DNA from 4 places in the Streptomyces sp. NPDC057099 genome. Region 2 is predicted to be linked to each of the others. Evidence: riboswitches for the same ligand, from Rfam matches in the RefSeq annotation. Region 2 holds a riboswitch; each other region holds the start of a gene.
The links. Region 2 has a riboswitch for cobalamin ahead of ACFT4A_RS14355 (energy-coupling factor ABC transporter permease). Riboswitches for the same ligand answer to the same signal wherever they lie in the genome.
Positions count from the first base shown of each region.

Region 1: another riboswitch for cobalamin. It lies ahead of ACFT4A_RS29700 (ribonucleoside-diphosphate reductase subunit alpha); the one in region 2 lies ahead of ACFT4A_RS14355 (energy-coupling factor ABC transporter permease).
Region 3: another riboswitch for cobalamin. It lies ahead of ACFT4A_RS11810 (cobalamin biosynthesis protein); the one in region 2 lies ahead of ACFT4A_RS14355 (energy-coupling factor ABC transporter permease).
Region 4: another riboswitch for cobalamin. It lies ahead of ACFT4A_RS00390 (ABC transporter substrate-binding protein); the one in region 2 lies ahead of ACFT4A_RS14355 (energy-coupling factor ABC transporter permease).

Region 1 is NZ_JBHUTX010000032.1:41,464-44,262, forward strand. It holds gene ACFT4A_RS29700 (ribonucleoside-diphosphate reductase subunit alpha) at 1-1,472, opposite strand, end outside; cobalamin riboswitch at 1,595-1,751, opposite strand; gene ACFT4A_RS29705 (GNAT family N-acetyltransferase) at 1,787-2,293, opposite strand; gene mctP (monocarboxylate uptake permease MctP) at 2,384-2,799, opposite strand, start outside.
Region 2 is NZ_JBHUTX010000008.1:190,949-193,747, forward strand. It holds gene ACFT4A_RS14350 (protein kinase) at 1-1,390, shown strand, start outside; cobalamin riboswitch at 1,346-1,554, shown strand; gene ACFT4A_RS14355 (energy-coupling factor ABC transporter permease) at 1,584-2,285, shown strand; gene ACFT4A_RS14360 (energy-coupling factor ABC transporter substrate-binding protein) at 2,282-2,626, shown strand; gene cbiQ (cobalt ECF transporter T component CbiQ) at 2,632-2,799, shown strand, end outside.
Region 3 is NZ_JBHUTX010000006.1:296,079-298,877, forward strand. It holds gene ACFT4A_RS11805 (cobyric acid synthase) at 1-693, opposite strand, end outside; gene ACFT4A_RS11810 (cobalamin biosynthesis protein) at 690-1,631, opposite strand; cobalamin riboswitch at 1,732-1,871, opposite strand; gene ACFT4A_RS11815 (hypothetical protein) at 2,027-2,248, opposite strand; gene ACFT4A_RS11820 (anion permease) at 2,283-2,799, opposite strand, start outside.
Region 4 is NZ_JBHUTX010000001.1:75,993-78,791, forward strand. It holds gene ACFT4A_RS00380 (4-hydroxybenzoate 3-monooxygenase) at 1-416, opposite strand, end outside; gene ACFT4A_RS00385 (CoA-binding protein) at 425-838, opposite strand; cobalamin riboswitch at 921-1,111, shown strand; gene ACFT4A_RS00390 (ABC transporter substrate-binding protein) at 1,238-2,197, shown strand; gene ACFT4A_RS00395 (FecCD family ABC transporter permease) at 2,194-2,799, shown strand, end outside.

The sequences.
Region 1 (2,799 bases), on a different contig from region 2:
ACGACACGGTCGAGGAAGGTCACGGCCGTACGGACGGTCTCGTCCAGCCGCTCCCAGTCGATGTCCCCGCGGGCCCGGTCGACGAAGGCGCCGAGGTTGACCGACCCCAGGTTGCAGACCGCCGTCTCCCCGTCGTCGGTGACCTCCAGGATCTCCGTGCAGAGGTTGGAGGAGTGGACGACGTGGCCCGGCTCGGCCGTCTGGTTGGCGGTGCGGTTGGCGGCGTCCTTGAAGGTCATCCAGCCGTTGCCGGTCTGCGCCAGGGCGCGCATCATGCGGCCGTACAGCTCACGGGCGGGCAGGGTCTTCCGCGCCAGGCCCTTCGCCTCGGCCTCCCGGTACGCGGCGTCGAACTCCTCGCCGAACAGGTCGACCAGCTCGGGCACGTCCGAGGGGGAGAACAGCGACCACGGCCCGTCGGCGTTGACCCGCCGCATGAACTCGTCCGGCACCCAGTGCGCGAGGTTCAGGTTGTGCGTACGGCGGGCGTCCTCACCGGTGTTGTCGCGCAGCTCCAGGAACTCCTCGATGTCGGAGTGCCAGGTCTCCAGGTACACCGCGGCGGCGCCCTTGCGGCGGCCACCCTGGTTCACGGCGGCGACCGAGGCGTCGAGGGTCTTCAGGAACGGGACGATGCCGTTGGAGTGGCCGTTGGTGCCGCGGATCAGCGAACCGCGGGAACGGATACGGGAGTACGACAGCCCGATGCCGCCCGCGTGCTTCGACAGCCGCGCCACCTGGTGGTACCGGTCGTAGATCGAGTCCAGCTCGTCCTTCGGGGAGTCCAGGAGGTAGCAGGACGACATCTGGGGGTGCCGGGTGCCGGAGTTGAAGAGGGTGGGGGAGGAGGGGAGGTAGTCGAGCCGGCTCATGAGCCCGTAGAGCGCGGCGACCTCGTCGACGGACTGTGCCGTGTCGTCCTCGGCGAGGCCGGCGGCGACGCGCAGCATGAAGTGCTGGGGCGTCTCGACGACCTTGCGGGTGATCGGGTGGCGGAGCAGGTAGCGGCTGTGCAGCGTCCGCAGGCCGAAGTAGCCGAAGCGGTCGTCGGCGGCCCGGTCGATCAGCGCGTCGAGCCGGGCGGCGTGCAGGCGCACGAACTCGGCGGTCCGGTCGGCGATCAGACCCTCGCGGTGGCCGACCGCGACGGACTCGGTGAAAGACGTGACACCCTGCGAGGCGGCCTCTTCACGGATGCCGATCGTCAGCAGACGGGCGGCCAGCCGGGAGTAGGCCGGGTCCTCGGAGATGAGGCCCGCGGCCGACTCCGTCGCGAGCTCGCGCAGCTCCGCGATGACCTCCTGCACGGCCCCCCGCGCGGACCGGCCGCGCAACGCGGCGGCGGCGACCCGGCCCGGGTCGGCGTCGGGGAGATCGGCGGTCAGCTCGGTCAGGGTCCGCAGCAGCGCGGCACCGGGACCGTCGTGCTCTTCTTCGGCAGCTGAGACCGGTTCGGCTGGCGCGATGGTCACGTGGGGCTCTCCCTCGCTCGGCAAGGGGCCTCGCGCAGGGCAGGGGGCAGCACACGAGCGCACACGGCGTCGCGTCCACCGGCCCATTCCACGAGGCCCGGACGTCAGGGCACCCCGGCCGGACGGCCGGGCGCGCTGTCGGCAGGTCCTCGGACTGAAGCGTGCGCGCTCCGCTTTGAGGGCGGATACGCACAAGTACACCGTTGCGGGACAGTTCCGGATTCGCACCGGATTCCCCTGCGGCGACAGCGAGCACGAGCATACATCTTGTGCTGGGTTCGGGTGACACCCCCAGATGTTGTGTCGCGCTGGTTTCAGAGTGTCAACTGGTAGGTGAGGAGAGTGATGTCCGCCAGGTGCGGGATCGGCTTCCAGTCCCGCTCGGGAGTGCGGGTGAAACCCAGGCGTTCGTAGATGCGGTGGGCTGTGCGCATGGTGCGCTGGGTCGACAGCACGATGCGCAGGCAGCCGGGCGTGGCCCGTGCGCGGTCGACGCAGGCGCGCACGAGGGCCTCACCGGTGCCGCGGCCGCGGGCGGCGTGCGAGACCGCGAGCATCCGTATCTCGGCCTCTCCCGGGCCGGCTATGTCGGCCATGGGGCCGCCGGACGGTACGAAGGTGACGCCGCCGAGGAGGGTGTCGTTCTCGACGGCGACCAGGACGTCGGCCGCGGCCGCCCGTTTGGCGACGTCCCGCAGTTCGTGGAGGTACTCGTCGCTCTGGCCGAAGTCGAGGAGCCCGTCGGTGAGGTAGGCGTGGGCCGTCAGCTCGCCGAGGGGGCCGTACTCGGTGGGTTGCACGCGCCGGATCAGAGTGTCCATGGCGTGAGTGTGTACGAGAGCGGGCCGCCGGGGTGGTCGATCACCGGCGGCCCGCTGCGGGCGTACGTGCCCAGTCGGTTCGAGTCGTTCCTAGTGGGCGGAGCCCGCGGTGGCGGGCGGGAGCTCGACCTGGACCCCCGGGTCGCCCGCGTCGGCGGTGTAGTCCTCCGGCTTGGTCTCGTCGATGCCGTCGGGGGCCTTGAGGGCCTTCAGGACGAAGGTGAGGACCACCGTCACCACCACGTTCAGCACGAACGCCGTGAGGCCGATGTAGCCGATCTCACCGATGCCGGGGATCTCCTTCGAGGAGCCGCCGAAGTGCTTCTGGGTCGGCGAGGCGACCCCGTACGCGGCGGCCGTTCCGTAGATCATGCCGACCGCCCAGCCCGCGAGCAGCGCCCAGCGGTGGAACCAGCGGGTGAACAGGCCGCCGACCAGGGCCGGGAAGGTCTGCAGGATCCAGATGCCGCCCAGCAGCTGGAAGTTGATGGCGACGGTCTTGTCCA
Region 2 (2,799 bases):
CACCGATGTCACGGCGGCCTCCCGGTTCCGTCTGGAGGCCCAGACCGCCGGGCGTCTCAACCACCCCCATCTGGTCGGGGTCCTGGACTTCGGCGAGTACGACAACCGGCTGTACCTGGTGATGGAACTGGTCGAGGGCGACAGCCTCGCCGGGGTGCTGGCCGTCTCCGGCGCGCTGCCCGCCGAGCGGGTCGCCGATCTCGCCGCGCAGGCCGCCGCCGGGCTCGCCGCCGCACACGCGCAGGGCATCGTCCACCGCGACGTCAAACCCGCCAACCTCCTGCTGGACGCCCACGGCACCCTGAAGATCGGCGACTTCGGCATCGCCCGCTTCCTCGACGACCCCGGCGCCGCGCTCACCGCCACCGGCCAGATCGTCGGCACCGGCCTCTACCTCGCGCCCGAACGCGCCCTGGGCCAGCCCGCCGGTCCCGCCTCCGACATGTACTCCCTGGGGTGTCTGCTCTACCAACTCCTCAGCGGACGGCCGCCGTTCCAGGCCGACACCGCCGTCGCGCTCCTCCACCAGCACCTCGATTCCGCGCCCGTACCGCCCCGCGAGCTCGGTGTCGCCGGACTCCCGCCGGCCTTCGAGAACTACCTGCTCGGCCTGCTCGCCAAGCAGCCCGAGGACCGGCCCACCGCCCAGCGGACCGCCGAGTGGTTCGCCGGCGGCGCCTGGCGGGGACTGTCCGAGCCGCTGCCGGAGGCCGCGCCCCCGGTGACGTCCGCCACGCCGAGGCCGTATCCGGCCGCCGAGACCCGCAACCCGGCCACGTACGCGCTGCCCGGCGCCCCGGGGCTGCGCACCGGCCGCACGCCCCAGGCCGGTCGTTCGCGTCGCGCCGCGCCCCGGGGCGGCAACGACAACCGGCGCAAAGCGGCCGCCACGGTCGCCGCGGCGGCGCTCTTCGCCGCCGCGATGCTCGCCGGCATGCTGTGGTTCTCGCCCGACGACACCGCGACGGAGGGCACGGAACCCGACGCGTCCCCCTCCGCGAGCAGCCCCGTCGCCACGCCGTCCGCCGGCTCCGCCTCGCCGCTCTCCTCCGCTCCGGCGGCGGACACGGCTCCGGACGCCACCGTTCCGGCCGCCGGCACAGTGGCCGATATCACCCCGTCCACCAGCGCACCCGCTTCCCCGATCCCCGTCGAAGCGACGCCCAGCCCCACGACTCCGGCCCAGGAGACGGCCGACGCACCGCGAAAGGCGGACAAACCCCGGCAGGAGCAGCCCCGTCAGACCTGGGAGAACGGCGACGACGATGACGACGGGGGGCGACGACTGAGCGGCCCTGCGCCGGTGTGCGAGCGGTCGCCCCCTCGCGCGCCCCCTCGGGTGGCTTGTCATCGTCCTTATCTCGGCATTACTGTCACCACGCCTTGGTGAACGGGAAAGCCGGTGTGATGCCGGTGCGGCCCTCGCCACTGTGAATCGGGAAGTCCGGCTCCAGCCCTCACGGGCAGCCACTGGGTTCTTCGGAACCCGGGAAGGCGGAGCACGGGCGGTGGTACCCGTAAGCCAGGAGACCGGCCAAGGCGCGTCAACCATCCACGAGGTGCTGGAGAGGGTCTGCTGAGCCATGCACATAGCCGAGGGTTTTCTGCCGCCGGCACACGCGGTCGCCTGGGGCGTCGCGTCGGCGCCGTTCGTCGTCCACGGGGTCCGGTCGCTCACCCGTGAGGTGCGCGAGCACCCCGAGAGCACCCTGCTCCTCGGTGCCTCCGGTGCCTTCACGTTCGTTCTGTCCGCCCTGAAACTGCCGTCGGTCACCGGCAGTTGCTCCCACCCCACCGGAACGGGTCTGGGAGCCATCCTCTTCCGGCCACCCATCATGGCGGTGCTGGGCACCATCACCCTGCTCTTCCAGGCGCTGCTGCTCGCGCACGGCGGTCTGACCACGCTGGGCGCCAACGTCTTCTCCATGGCGATCGTCGGGCCTTGGGCCGGATACGCCGTGTACAAGCTGCTGCGGCGGTACGGCGTGCCGCTGATGGTCGCGGTCTTCTTCGGGGCGTTCTTCGCCGACCTGTCCACGTACTGCGTCACCAGCGTTCAGCTGGCGCTCGCCTTCCCCGACCCGGGCAGCGGGTTCGTGGGCGCGCTCGGCAAGTTCGGCACCATCTTCGCCGTCACCCAGATCCCGCTCGCGGTGAGCGAGGGGCTGCTGACCGTGCTCGTGATGCGGCTGCTGGTGCAGTCCAGCAAGGGCGAACTGACCCGGCTGGGCGTGCTCCTCGCCAAGAAGCAGTCCGGGACCGAGACCGAGGTGGCGGCCCGATGAAGAAGAACACGAAGATCAACCTCCTGCTGCTGATCGCCGTGGCCGCGCTCGCCGTACTGCCGCTCGCGCTCGGCCTCGGCGACCACAAGGAGGAGCCGTTCACGGGCGCCGACGCGCAGGCCGAGACGGCGATCACCGAGATCGACCCGGACTACAAGCCCTGGTTCTCGCCGCTGTACGAGCCGCCGTCGGGTGAGATCGAATCGGCCCTGTTCGCCCTGCAGGCGGCGCTGGGTGCCGGTGTCCTCGCCTACTACTTCGGCCTGCGCCGGGGCCGGCGCCAGGGTGAGCAGCAGGCGCGGGAACGCGATCCCGAGGAGTCCACGGCCGAAAGGGCCTGAGCCGCGTGCTGCCGATCGACGCGGCGGCGCACAGCAGTCGCTGGCGCCACCGCCATCCCGTGGACAAGGCCGTGCTCGGTCTGGGACTCACCGTACTGGCCATCTCGCTGCCGCCCTGGCCGGGCGCCGCCCTGGTGCTGGTGACGGCCGTGTCCCTGCTGCTGGGGCCGGCC
Region 3 (2,799 bases), on a different contig from region 2:
CCCGTGCCGGAAGGGCAGAACGCCGTACGTGTGCCGCCCGGTGAGGCCGTGGAGCATGTCGAGCCCCGGCTCCAGCAGGGAGACGTCCCCGCGGAACTTGTTCACGAGGAACCCGGCGACACAGTCCTGGTCCTCGCGGGACAGCAGGGCGACGGTCCCGAAGAACGAGGCGAAGACCCCGCCCCGGTCGATGTCGCCGACGACGAGCACGGGGAGCCCGGCGCCTCGGGCGATCCCCATGTTGACGATGTCCGTCCGCCGCAGATTGATCTCGGCAGGCGAACCGGCCCCCTCGCAGATCACCGCGTCATACGTGCCCCGCAACCGCTCCAGGCAGTCCAGCACCGTCCCGAGCAGCTTCTGCTGCCGTCCTCCGTGATACCCGCGCGCACTGAGCTCGCCGACCGGCTTGCCCAGCAGTACGACCTGACTGCTCTGCTCGCCGCCGGGCTTGAGCAGCACGGGATTCATCAGCGCGGTCGGCTCCACCCGGCACGCCTGCGCCTGCATGGCCTGCGCCCGCCCGATCTCGGCGCCCTCCCGCGTCACGAACGAATTCAGCGACATGTTCTGCGCCTTGAACGGCGCGACCTTGACGCCCTGCCGCACCAGCCACCGGCAGATCCCGGCGGTCACGACGCTCTTGCCGGCGTCGGAGGTGGTGCCGGCGACGAGAAGCCCCCCGCCCGTCATGACGTACGCCCCTTCACGATGTGGCGCGCGGCGACACAGACGCCGAGCGCGAGCCAGCCGACACGTCTGGACAGCCGTACGGCCCGTTCGATGTCCCCGGTGGCGACGGCGCGCCCCGCGCCGTTGAGGACGGGACGGTGCTCGACGCGTCCGCCGTAGGACAGGGTTCCGCCGAGCCGCACCCCGAGCGCCCCCGCGAACGAGGCCTCCACGGGCCCGGCGTTGGGACTCGGATGCTTGGCGGCGTCGGCACGCCAGGCCGTCACGGCTCCGCGGGGGTCGCCCCCGGCCGCGGTCGCGAGCACGGCGGTCAGCCGGGCCCCCGGCCAGCCCACGACATCGTCCAGCCGCGCGGAGGCCCACCCGTAGCGCCGGTACCGGGCCGACTTGTGCCCGACCATGGCATCGAGGGTGTTGACGGCCCGGAACCCGAGAAGCCCCGGGACACCGCCGACGGCCCCCCACACGAGCGCTCCCACGACGGCGTCGGAGGTGTTCTCGGCAACGGATTCGACGACGGCCCGGGCGATCCCGTCGGCGTCCAGGGCCTGTGGATCCCGTCCGCACAGATGCGGCAGCCGCGCACGGGCCGCTTCTACGTCCCCGGCCTCCAGCGCACGCCCGATGGCCTGCGCCTCCCGGGCGAGCGAAGTCCCCCCGACGACGGCCCAGGTGGCGGCACCGGTCAGCCCGACCGACGCGACAGTGGACGGACGCACGGCACGCGCGGCGACGGCCCCGAGCGCGACGGCCCCGCCCGCGCACACCACGGTGTGCAGCGCGCCCCACCCCCGGTGGTCCCGCCACAACACCCGCTCCACGGCACCCGCGGCCCGCCCGAACGCGGCGACCGGATGCCCCCGGCGAGGATCGCCGAGCAGCAGATCACCGATCAGACCGACGGCGGCACCGTACGCGTGGACGCGACCGGCACCCATGGGCTCAGCCGGCCACGGGGGCGGACAACGGTGGGGAACTGGCCCTCGATCGGCAGCCGAACATGGCGATATGTCCTCACTCAGGGTGTCCACGCCCTGGTTCGACGAGACCGGCGGTGAGAGTTCCTGGCTCCCGGTGAGTGCTACCCCGGTGACAGTGGCGGGACCGCGCCGGACTTCCACCGGCTTCCTCTCCTGCCGCCGCATTGGCCCCGGCAGTCCACCACGGCCGCGAACAACCGTCAACTTGCCGTTGACCTGCGAGGGGAGAGTGTGGACAAGCCCACACCGCCTGCCTCGCAGGGGGTGCCGACGGCTGTCCCGTGAACGGCAACCGGGCGGCCCGGGACCGAAGCCCCGTGCCGCCCGGCAACAGACGATCGTGGTGGTCGTGGTCAGGCCACGATCAGATAGATCCCGTATCCCACAGCCGCCGCACACGCCGCGAAGCACGCGTACGCACCCGTCACCGCGAGCCCCGCCGACCCGCCCGCCGCCACCGCCCGCTCGCGGCGCGACAGGCCGGTGATGCCGAGGGTGAACAGGCCGACGAGGGTCACGGTGGCCACGAGGCTGACGCCGAAGACGGAGCCGAGGGTCGCCCAGTCGATCTTCATCTCAGAGATTCTTCCTTGTCACCGGTGGGCGGGATCAGACCGTGGTGGTCGTGGTGGAGGGCTTCCGGTCGGCCGGGGCCTGGGCCGGGATCGTGGCGGCCAGTTCCTCGGACGGGCCCGCCGGAGGCGGTGTCACCGCGGCGATCGCGGTGGTCACGACACCCGCCGGCTCCTCCTCGACCTCGTTGACGTTCGTGTGGTCGACGACCTCACGGCGCGACAGCTTCCAGATCACCGCGCTGGAGGCGACCAGGAACACCGCCACGACCGCCGTGCCCCAGTTCCCGAAGCCGGTCACGTACTCGGCGAGCGCGCCCACCAGGGCCGCCGCCGGCAGCGTCAGACCCCAGGCGACGAACATCCGCGTCGCCGTCGACCAGCGGACCACGCCGCCCTTGCGGCCGAGCCCCGCACCCATCACCGCGCCGGACACGGAGTGGGTGGTGGAGAGGGAGAAGCCGAGGTGCGAGGAGGCCAGGATGACCGTCGCCGCACTGGTCTGGGCGGCGAAGCCCTGCTGCGGCTGGAGGTCGGTCAGGCCCTTGCCCATG
Region 4 (2,799 bases), on a different contig from region 2:
TCCCGGACCCCGAAGCGGATCTCCCCGCCGCGCACGTCGGCGTACTCGCGCACCAGGTCCGTCACCAGCAACGGCTGCGGGTAGACGAAGTGATGACTGCCCGTCATCTCGCCGTAGTGGAACCGGTACCGCTCTCCGTCGAAACGGAATTCGCACGAGGTGTGCAGCTCGGCGCGGTCCAGCAGATTCCGGGCGAGGCCCCGCTTCTCCAGGCCCCGTACGGCCCACTCCTCGATGACACCGGCCCGGGGCCGCTGTTCGATGAACTCCCGGGTCTCGGTCTCCAGCACCAGACAGTCCACGGAGGCGGCCCGCAGGATGTTGCCGATGGTCAGTCCGGCGGGACCGGCGCCCACGACGACGACGGGGAAGTGTTGCGGGGCAGCGGAGTTCGCAGGGGAGGAAGCGTGGGTCATGCGCTCGATTATGAAGGCCCGAGCCGGGGGATCTCGATCGCCGGGCAGCGGTCCATCACCATCTCCAGGCCCGCGGCCCGGGTGCGGTCGTACGCCGCCTCGTCGACGACGCCGAGCTGGAACCACACCGCCCCGGCGCCCTTCGCGACGGCCTCGTCCGCGACCGCTCCGGCGAGGTCGCTGTTCACGAACACGTCCACGACGTCCACGTCGAAGGGGATGTCCGCCAGGCTCGCGTACCCCTGCTCGCCGTGCACGGTCTCCGCCTTGGGGTGCACGGGCACGACGCGCTTGCCGTAGCGCTGGAGCACGGCGGCGACGCCGTACGCCGCGCGCTGCCGGTTCGACGACAGGCCCACCACGGCCCAGGTGTCGCCGAGCTCGGTGAGGATCCTGCGGACCGTTGCGTCGTCGCCGTACACCGGCGGCCTCCTCGGGAGTCGTGGAAGAGCTGCTGTCCGGGCAACGACGCAGGGTGCGTCGTGATTCCCCCCGGATCCTCCGTGATAGCTTGCCGAGGCCAGTCGAACCCATGTACGTGGGTCAGGGAATCCGGTGCGAATCCGGAACTGACGCGCAGCGGTGAGGGGGACGGGCGGGGCCGCGGCCACTGAACGGCTCGTATGCCGTACGGGAAGGCGCCCCGCACCGGATGAACCCGAGTCCGAAGACCTGCTGGCGGCCCCCGCGGCCGGCCGGCGGTGGGGGAGCACCGTACGACCGGGCTCCGCGATCGGGCCCTCGACGTCTGAGGACTGGTTTCCTTGCCCCTCGCCCGACCCGCCCGCGCCGCCGTCCTGCTCGCGGCCTGCTCCCTGCTCATGACCGGCTGCGCAGGCTCCGAGGCCCCCAAGGCCAAGGCGTCCGCCACCCTCGACAACTGCGGCCGGAAGGTCCGGGTCGACAAGGCGCCCCGGCACGCCGTCTCCCTCAACCAGGGCACCACCGAGATCCTGCTCTCCCTCGGCCTCGCCGACCGAATAGCCGGCACGGCCACCTGGACCGACCCCGTGATGAAGGGGCTGGAGAAGGCCAACGCGAAGGTGCCGCGCATCGCCGAGAACAACCCCTCCTTCGAACGGGTCCTGGACTCCGAGCCCGATTTCGTCGCCGCGTCCTTCGTCTCCACCCTCGGCAAGGGCGGCGTCGCCACCCGCGACCAGTTCGAGAAGCTCGGCGTGCCCACGTACGTCTCCCCGTCCGACTGCGCCGGCAAGGACAACTCGGGCGGCGGCGACGGCAAGCGCGACAAGGCGCTGGGCATCGACGCCGTCTACGGCGAGGTGCGGGACCTCGCGACCGTGTTCGGAGTGAAGGACCGCGGCGACAAGCTCGTGGCCTCCCTCCAGCAGCGGATGAAGAAGGCCACGCGGGGCGTCGACGCCTCGGACGTCTCCCTTCTGTACTGGTTCGCCAACTCCGAGTCGCCCTACATGGCCGGCTGCTGCGGGGCGCCCGGCATCATGACGCGTGCCCTCGGCGCCGAGAACGCCTTCGACGACACGCACGAGGAATGGCCGCAGGTCAACTGGGAGACGGTCGCCGACCGCAACCCCGACGTCCTGGTCATCGGCGATCTCACGCGCAACTCGGAGACCGCCGAGTCGGCGAAGCGGAAGATCGCCTTCCTGGAGTCCGACCCGGTCACCAAGAACATGGACGCCGTCAAGAACAAGCGGTACGTGCTGCTCAGCGGGCAGGCCATGAACCCGACCATCCGCACCGTCGAGGGCGTGGAGAAGGTCGCGGCCGGACTGCGTGAGTTCGGGCTCGTGAAGTGACCGTCCGCGGACCGGCGCTCGGTGTCGCGGGCGCCTTGCTGCTGGTGGTCTCCGTGGCCCTGGCGATCACCATCGGACCGGCCGACATCCGGGTCGGGGACGTGTGGTCCGTCGTCGCCTCGCACGTCGGGCTCGGCAGCTCCGACCTGACGCCGATCCGGGACGGGATCGTCTGGCAGCTGCGGCTGCCGCGCACCCTGCTCGCGGCCGTGTGCGGGGCGGGACTCGCCGTGTGCGGGGCGGTGATGCAGTCGCTGCTGCGCAACCCGCTCGCCGATCCGTTCGTGCTCGGGGTGTCCTCGGGCGCCTCCACCGGCGCGGTCGTCATCGTCGTGCTGGGCGTGGGCGGCGGAGTCGTCTCGGTGTCCGCGGGGGCGTTCCTCGGCGCCCTGGTCTCCTTCGCGCTGGTGCTGCTGCTCAGCCACACCCTCGGCGACACCACCGACCGGGTCGTCCTCGCGGGCGTCGCCGCCATGCAGCTCTTCTCCGCGCTCACCTCCTTCGTCGTGCTGACCGCCGCCGACGCCGAGACGACCCGGGGCGTGCTGTTCTGGCTCCTCGGCTCGCTCGGCGGGGCCGGGTGGACCGACGTGTGGCTGTGC